DNA from 2 places in the Kitasatospora sp. NPDC034533 genome. Region 2 is predicted to be linked to the other one. Evidence: riboswitches for the same ligand, from Rfam matches in the RefSeq annotation. Region 2 holds a riboswitch; the other holds the start of a gene.

Evidence for each region. Region 2 has a riboswitch for guanidine ahead of ACZ55U_RS07210 (DMT family transporter). Riboswitches for the same ligand answer to the same signal wherever they lie in the genome.
Region 1: another riboswitch for guanidine. It lies ahead of ACZ55U_RS09870 (MBL fold metallo-hydrolase); the one in region 2 lies ahead of ACZ55U_RS07210 (DMT family transporter).

What each region holds. Positions count from the first base shown of each region.
Region 1 is NZ_JBVITE010000010.1:15,785-19,988, forward strand. It holds gene ACZ55U_RS09860 (DHA2 family efflux MFS transporter permease subunit) at 1-927, shown strand, start outside; gene ACZ55U_RS09865 (Uma2 family endonuclease) at 1,143-1,694, shown strand; gene ACZ55U_RS09870 (MBL fold metallo-hydrolase) at 1,717-2,580, opposite strand; guanidine-III (ykkC-III) riboswitch at 2,595-2,662, opposite strand; gene fes (enterochelin esterase) at 2,807-3,928, opposite strand; gene fhuB (Fe(3+)-hydroxamate ABC transporter permease FhuB) at 3,948-4,204, opposite strand, start outside.
Region 2 is NZ_JBVITE010000006.1:195,559-199,762, reverse strand. It holds gene ACZ55U_RS07220 (xanthine dehydrogenase family protein molybdopterin-binding subunit) at 1-2,170, shown strand, start outside; tRNA gene ACZ55U_RS07215 (tRNA-Cys) at 2,287-2,358, opposite strand; guanidine-III (ykkC-III) riboswitch at 2,444-2,509, shown strand; gene ACZ55U_RS07210 (DMT family transporter) at 2,554-2,868, shown strand; gene ACZ55U_RS07205 (MFS transporter) at 2,966-4,204, shown strand, end outside.

The DNA of each region.
Region 1 (4,204 bases), on a different contig from region 2:
GCCCTCGGGCCGCCGCTCGGCGGCTACCTCACCGAACACCTCTCCTGGCACTGGCTGTTCCTGGTCAACGTGCCGATCGGCGCGGCGGCCGTGCTGATCGGGCTGATCGGTCTGCGCGGTGAGCCGGAGCCCCCGGCGGGCCGTTTCGACACCGTCGGCTTCCTGCTCGCCACCCCCGGCCTCGGGCTGCTGACCTACGCCCTCGGCTTCGGCCCGGCGCACGGCTGGACCTCCCCGGGCGTGGCCCTCGGCGGCCTGCTCGGCCTGGCGCTGCTGGGAGGAGCCGTACGGCACCAACTGCGTGCCACCGAACCGCTGGTGGACCTTCGCCTGCTCGCCGACCGCACCTTCGGCGCGGCGAGCCGGCTGGCCCTGCTGACCGCGGCCGGGCTGATGGGCGCGCTGTTCGTGCTGCCGCTGCTCTACCAGGCGGCACGCGGCGCCTCGGCGCTGGACGCCGGGCTGAGCGTCTTCCCGGAGGCGATCGGCCTGATGGCCGCCTCCCAGGTGGTGGACCGGCTGCTGCCGAGGCTCGGTCCGCGCCGCCTGGCGCTGCCCGCGCTGCTGCTCGCGGCGGTGGTCATCGGCTCCCTCGGTTTCGCGGAGAACCCGTGGGCGGTACGGGTGCTGATGTTCGGCGTCGGCCTGGTCCTGGGCACCGCCGTCCTCACCGTCCAGATCGCCGGCTTCGCCGACGTCCCGCCGTCCGCCATGGGCCGCGCGATGGGCCTGTTCACCATCCTGCGCACCCTCGGCGGCGCTCTCGGCATCGCCGCCACCGCCGCGCTGCTCGGCGCCGTCGGCGACGACGCGGGCCCGACGCCCTACCGCCTCGCCCTCCTGCTCACCGCCGGTGTGGTGGCCGTCGGCGCCCTCCCGGCCGTCCGGCTCCCGGCCGAGGCCCCGGGCCCGCCGCCGGAGGAGTGAGCGCTCGGGTGGCGGTCCGGCCGGGGACGGAGCGTGCCCGGCCGGACCGCCGCCGCAGCGCGCCCAGGAGCCTCGGCCGGTGCACCGGCCCGCTCCGCGCCCCGGCCGGTGGCCGAGCACCGGGGCGGCCGGTTCGGAAGACCGCCCGTGCCGCCGTGCCGCCGAGCGCACGGCGCCACGCGCGGTACTGTGCCGGGAGCACCGGAGGAGAGCACATGAGCCCTGAGCACTACCGTCTTCTCGAAGAGGCGCGGCGCGGTCTGCCGCACGGCTACAAGGTCGAGTCGTCCGGCGAGTTGGTCATCGCCCAGGCGCCACCGGTGCTGATCCACCAGCTCAACCTGGCGATCGTCCAGCGCCAGTTCGAGGCGCGCTGCCCTCCGGGCTACTTCCCGACAGGGAACAGCGACCTCTCCTCGCCCGGGATCGGCTCCGTCCGCAGCCCCGATCTCACCTACCTGCCGGAGAACGTCATCGAGCTGGGGGACCGTGAGATCCCCGCGGACCTGACGCTGATCGCGGTCGAGATCGTGTCCCCGTCCAACCCCGACAACGACTGGACGGGCAAGGTCCGCGACTACCCGCAGATGGGCTTCCCGCTCTACCTGATCGTGGACCCGCGCCAGAAGACCGTGACGCTGTTCTCCGAGCCGAACCGCGAGCGCTACCACACCCGGACGGAGCGGGAGTTCGGCGAGAAGATCCGCATCCCCGCGCCGTTCGACTTCGAACTGGACCTGGCGCGGCTGGTGCCCTACCGGGACTGACCGTCCTCGGGGCCTCGGAGGCTCACTCGTGCGGCCAGAGGATCAGGTCGTCCAGCGGGTACCGGCGCGGCCGGTCACCGAGTTCGGTGACGGCGGCCCGGATCCGGTGCAGGTGGGCCGGGGTGAGCTGGAGCGGGGGCTCCTCGGGCTGGTAGGTGGTGCGGATCGGATAGTCGACGCCCGGCTCGCGGGTCATCTCGATGTGGCAGCCGAGCACGTACGTCACCGGGTGGCTCTCGGTGAAGGCGATCAGCCGCTCGATGGTCCGCCCGAAGGCCGGCCAGTCGTTGATGTAGAGCCGCCCGGGATAGAGGGTGTCGCCGGTGAGCAGGAAGCCCGTCCACGGGTCGTAGTAGGTGACCGAGGCCTCGTGGTGCCCCGGGGTGGCCAGGCACGTCAGCACCCGCCCGCCGCCGAGGTCGACGCGGGCCGTCGCCCCGGCGTCCCGATCGAAGCCGAAGTACGGCCAGGCGTCCGCGAGTTGCGCGCCGACCACGGTGGTGGACGGCCGGTCGGTGAACTGGCCGTCGCCCGCGACGTGGTCGCCGTGCGCGTGGGTGTGCAGGACCAGCAGCCCGTAGTCCTCACCGGCGTGGGGATTGCGGGCGAGCCACTTGTCCACCAGGGTGTCGACCGTGGCGCGTAGCGGGAAGTGGGCGGCGTCGGCCGTCGCCCCGGTGTCGATCAGGACGGCGCGGTCCGCCCCGAAGAGCAGGAACAGGAACGGCGCCTCGTAGTGGACCGCCTTGTTCTGGCGGAGGATGACGGTGTTCTCGTCGTACTCGTGGACCTGGACGTCCGGGTCGCCGTTGTGCTTCGCGGACGGGGAGCCGTGGATCCACCGCACGTCCAGCGGGCGGGCGGTCGGGGTACCGGCAGCGGACATGATGACGCCTCCACTGTGCGTCGTCTTGGCAGGCCGGGTACGGCGCACATCTCGTCCGGGGCCGACGCCGCTGCGCCGCCCCGGGGACGTTAGCACGGGCTGTCGGCGGCCTCGGCGGGAGCGGGGAGGGCGCGTTGGCGATCGCCTCCTGCCGAGCGCCTGTCGCGCTGTGTCGCACGGTCGACCACCCCCGCCGCCGAGGGCGTTGCCGCGGGTGGAGCGGCCTTCAGGCGGCGGGCCGCCGAAGCAGTGCCGCCAGCCCGTCCGCCAGTCCGCCCCGCCAGCAGGCGTAGTCGTGGCCGCCGTTGAACTCCCGGTAGGTGAAGTCGTAGCCGCGGGCCGTCAGTACGTCCCGCAGGTGGCGGTTCTGGCCGAGAAGCATCCACTCCTGGAGGCCGACCTCGATCCAGAAGCGGACCGGCCGCCGCGCCTCGGCCGCGAAGCGGCGGGTCAGCCACTCGCTGCCGGCGTCGGACTCGGTCTCGTCGGGCCACCAGAAGGAGCCGGACTGGCAGAGCGCGTTGCCGAAGCGCTCCGGGCGGTGGTAGGCCGCGTAGGCGGCGGTCAGGCCGCCGGCGCTCTGGCCGGCGATCACCGTGGCGGCGGGGTCGGTGCTCGCGCCGAACTCCGAGGCGGCCCAGGGGAGGAGGCGGTCGGCGAGGAGGTCGACGAAGGCCGGGTTGCAGCTGAGGTCGGTCGCCCGCCGCGGCCCGGGGGTGTGGACGAGCAGGGTGACGGTGGGCGGGATGGCGCCGTCCGCCGTCAGGTTGTCGAGGGTGTCGCCGACGGACAGCACCTCGCCCCACATCTCGCCGTCCAGCAGCAGCGCCACCGGGTACGGGCCGTCGCCGGCCCGGTGCCCGGCCGGGAGGTGGACGTCCACCCGCCGCCCGGCGACCTCGTGGGCCGGCGTGCGCCCGCGCGGTACACCCTCGCGCCGCAGGACGTACGGCTGTGCGGGGGCGGCGGGCAGGCTGAGCACCGAGGCGGGGTGGCGGCCGTCGCGGGCCGGCAGCCGGGGTTCGGTGTCGTACGGGTCGGGGCGGGCCTGGTCGAGGACGCGCAGCCAGTCGCGGCGGGCCGTACCGGGGGCCTCGCCGCGGAACGGGTACAGCTGGTAGGAGGCACGGTGGTCCTCGCGCAGCCGGTAGGTGATCGACCACGTCTCGCCATCGGTATGACGTGTCATCAGATGCGGCGTGAGGTCGCCGGAGTGGCGGTCCTTGTCGGTGACGGTGTGCAGCAGTGCGAGCACGCCGTCGCAGTCGCCGTCCCGGTGGGTGAAGGTGACCAGGCGGTACGCCGGATCGGCCGGGTCGGGCACGATCCGGGGGGAACGGGTTTCCATCGCGATGTCTCCAAGTGGCTTAGGCGGGGGTGCCCTTGCGGCCGAGCAGCACCCAGAGCAGGAAGGGGCCGCCGAGGACGGTGGTGACGATGCCGACGGGGATCTCCACCCCGCCGATCGCCACCCGGCCCAGGGTGTCCGCGAGCACGACGAGCAGGGCGCCGGTCAGCGCCGAGCCGAGCACCGGCACCCGTGCGGGGCCGGCCAGGCGTCCGGCGATCACCGGGGCGGCGAGTGCCACGAAGCCGACCGGTCCGCAGACGCCGACGGCCAGCC
Region 2 (4,204 bases):
GCTGCTGTGGGGCGCGGTGCTGCGCTCGCCGCACCCGCACGCCCGGATCCGCGGCATCGACACCTCGGCCGCGCTGGCGCTGCCCGGTGTGCACGCCGTGGTCACCGCCGCCGACCTGCCGCCCGGCCCGGACGGCGCCCCCGACGGCGCCCCGGCCGGACCGATCGTCGCCGACCGGCCGGTGCTGGCCGCCGGGGTGGTGCGCCACCACGGCGAGCCGATCGCGGCGGTGGCCGCCGACCACCCGGACACCGCCCGGCTGGCGGTCGGTCTGATCTCGGTCGACTACGAGCCGTTGGAGGCCGTCACCGACCCCGAGCAGGCCTTCACCGCGCCGCCGCTGCACCCGGACGGCAACCTGTTCCGCCACCTGCCGCTGCGCACCGGGGACCCGGACGCGGTCGGCGAGGTCGTCGTCGAGGGCCTCTACCAGGTCGGCCGGCAGGACCCGGCCCCGCTGGGCGCCGAGGCCGGGCTGGCCGTGCCGCGCCCGGACGGCGGCGTCGAGCTGCACCTGTCCTCCACCGACCCGCACGGCGACCGCGACCGCACCGCCGCCTGCCTCGGCCTGGAGCCGGACCGGGTCCGGCTGGTGGCCACCGGCGTGCCGGGCGCCACCACCGACCGCGAGGACCTCTCCTTCCAGGTCACCCTGGCGCTGCTGGCGCTGCGCACCGGCCGCCCGGTGAAGATGACGCTCACCCGCGAGGAGTCCTTCCACACCCACACCTCGCGCCACCCCGCGCTGCTGCGCTACCGCCACCACGCCGACGCCGAGGGCGTCCTGGTGAAGGTCGAGGCGCAGATCCTGCTGGACGGCGGCGCCTACGCGGACGTCTCCGCCGAGGCGCTGGCCGCCGCGACGGCCTTCTCGGTCGGCCCGTACGTCTGCCCGAACGTCTTCGTGGACGCCTGGGCGGTGCGCACCAACAACCCGCCGGCCGGCCGGATGCGCGGCGAGGGCGCGCTCCAGGCCTGCTTCGCGTACGAGTCGCAGCTCGACCAGCTGGCCGCCCGGATCGGCGTGGACCCGGTGGAGATCCGCCGCCGCAACGCGATGTCGACCGGCGACCCGCTGCCCACCGGACAGGCCGTCACCTGCCCGGCGCCGGTGCGCGCCCTGCTGGACGCGGTCGCCGCCGAGCCGCTGCCGGCCCTGCCGGTGGACGACCCGGACGCCGAGTGGCTGCTGCCCGGCGGGCCCGGCGGCGCGGGCGACCCGGCGGCGGTGCGGCGCGGCATCGGCTACGCCGTCGGCATGGTGCACATGCTGGGCGCCGAGGGCGAGGACGAGGTGTCCACCGCGACCGTGCGGGTCAGCGGGGACCACGCCACGGTGATCTGCGCGGCGGTCGACGCCGGGCAGGGCTTCGCCACGCTGGCCCGGCAGATCGTGCAGACCGTGCTGGGCGTCAGCGAGGTCTACATCGCGCCGGCCGACAGCGACCAGTCGATCGCCGGGCCGTCCGCCCGGGGCCGGCACACGTGGGTCTCCGGCGGGGCCGTCGAGCGGGCCGCGCTGATGGTTCGCCACCAGCTGTTGCAGCCGATCGCGGCGAACTTCGGGATGTCGGTGGAACTGCTCCAGATCTCCGACGGCAAGATCACCTCGTACGACGGGGTGCTCGGCATGCCGGTCGCGGAGGCGCTGGAGGGCAAGGAGCTGTGGGCCACCGCGCAGTGCCGCCCGCACCCGACCGAGCCGCTGGACGAGTCCGGGCAGGGGGACGCCTTCGTCTCCATCTCGTTCTGCGCGATGCGGGCGGTGGTGGACGTGGACATCGAGCTGGGCGCGGTCCGGGTGGTCGAGATGACGGTCGCCCAGGACGTCGGCCGGGCGCTGAACCCGCGGCAGATCGAGGACCGGATCGAGGCGGGGGTGGCCCAGGGCGTGGGCCTGGCGCTGCTGGAGGACCTGCGCACCGAGGGCGGGGTGCTGCGCAACCCCTCGCTCACCGGCTACCGGCTGCCCACCTCGCTGGACACCCCGGAGGTGCGGATCGCCGCGCTGCTGGAGGAGCGCGACGTGGTGGCGCCGTTCGGGGCCAAGGCGGTCGGCGCGGTGCCCGCGGTGGTCGCCCCGGCGGCCGTCGCCGCGGCCGTGCGCGCCGCCACCGGCCTGCCGGTGGGCCGGCTGCCGATCCGGGCCGAGGACGCCATCACGCTCTGAGGCCCTCCGGAAACCCCGGCCGGGCCTTCCGGAAAGCCTGTCCGGGCCGTCCGGAAAACGACGGAAAGGAATTGCCGGCCCACTTTTCGAGTCGGCCGGCAATTCCTTTCCCCATGAGGCCATGGCGGGAATCGAACCCGCGTGCACCGCTTTGCAGACGGTTCCCTCAACCACTCGGGCACACGGCCAGTGAATTCATGGTGGCCGATCCCGGGGCGAGGGGTCAACGCCGTTGTGTAAATTCTGTGTGGCAAGGTGTGTTACGGTCGCCGGTAGGTGGCTCCGTTCCCGCCACCCCGGACGAGCGCGTCGTACCCGGTGACGACAAGACGGCGCAGTTCAGCGGCAATCCGGCCGCTGTGGACTGCGGAGGTACCACCGTCATGGCCTGGCTCGTTCTGATCGTCTCGGGTTTCCTGGAGACCGTCTGGGCGGTCGCCCTGGAATCGTCCAAGGGCTTCACCCGCCTCGTTCCCAGCCTCGTCTTCGGCGTCGCGCTGCTGTTCAGCATGGGCGGTCTGGCGTACGCGATGCGCACCATTCCGATCGGCACCGGCTATGCGGTCTGGGTCGGCATCGGCGCGGTCGGCACCGCCGTCTACGGCATGGCCGTCCTGGGGGACCCGGCGACCGCGGCCCGGATCGCGTGCCTGCTGCTGATCGTCTCCGGTGTGGTGGGCCTCAAGGTGCTGCACTGACGGGCGTCTCCGGGCGGCGGCCCTAGGTCCTGCGACCGAGTCGCTCACCGACCGGGGTCAGGAGTCAACCGCTTGGACGGCTCTTACCATGTCACGTATGACCACTGCCTCCCCCACCTCGGTCGACCCCGTGCCGATACCCCTCGACGACGACCCCGGCGGCGGGGTGCTCGGCGGCCGTTTCCGCGCGCTGACGCTGGGGATCGTCTCGGTGGTCCTGGTGATCGCCTTCGAGGCGACGGCCGTCAACACCGCGATGCCCACCGCGGCCCGCGAGCTGCACGGCGTCCCGCTGTACGCCTTCGCCTTCTCCGGCTACTTCACCAGCACGCTGTTCGCCCTGGTCGTCTCCGGCCAGTGGTGCGACCGGCGCGGCCCCATGCGGCCGCTGTTCACCGGCATCGCGGTGTTCGGCGTCGGCCTGGTGGTGGCCGGGACGGCGCCCGGGATGTGGGTGTTCGTGGGCGGCCGGTCGATCCAGGGCCTGGGCGGCGGACTGGTGATCGTCGCGCTGTACGTGGTGGTCGGCCGGGCCTATCCGGAGCGGCTGCGGCCCGCCGTGTTCGCCGCCTTCTCCTCGGCCTGGGTACTGCCCTCGATCGTCGGCCCGCTGGTCGCCGGGGCCGTCACCCAGCACCTCGGCTGGCGCTGGGTGTTCCTGGCCGTGCCGGCGCTGATCCTGCTGCCGCTGGCCGTGATGGGCCCGGCGCTGGCCCGCTCGGAGCGCGAGCACCCGGTGGCCAAGGGCGGGGAGTTCGACCGCCGCCGCACCCGGCTGGCCGCGATGGCGGCGGCCGGCGCCGGACTGGTCCAGTACGCGGGCCAGCGCCTCGACCCGATCGGGCTGGTCCCCGGCGCGGCCGGGGCGGCGCTGCTGGTGCCGGCCGTCCTGGGGCTGCTGCCCACCGGGACGCTGCGCGCGCTGCGCGGGCTGCCGGCGGTGATCCTGCTGCGCGGCGTGGCGGCGGGGGCGTTCTTCTCCGCCGAGGTGTTCATCCCGCTGATGATGACCAGCCAGCGCGGCCTCTCCCCGACCCTGGCCGGGCTCACCCTGACCAGCGGCGGCCTCACCTGGGCGCTGGGCTCCTGGCTCCAGGGACGGCCGGGGGCCGAGCGCCACCGGGTGCCGATGATCCGCGGCGGCTTCGCGCTGACGGCGGTCGCGGTCGGCGGCGCCGCGCTGGTGCTCGTCCCGGCGGTGCCGGCCTGGGTGGCCGCGGTGGCCTGGGGCATCGGCGGCCTCGGGATGGGGCTGACCATCGCGAGCGTCAGCGTGCTGATGATGAAGCTCTCCAGGCCGGAGGACGCCGGCGCCAACTCGGCCGCCCTCCAGCTG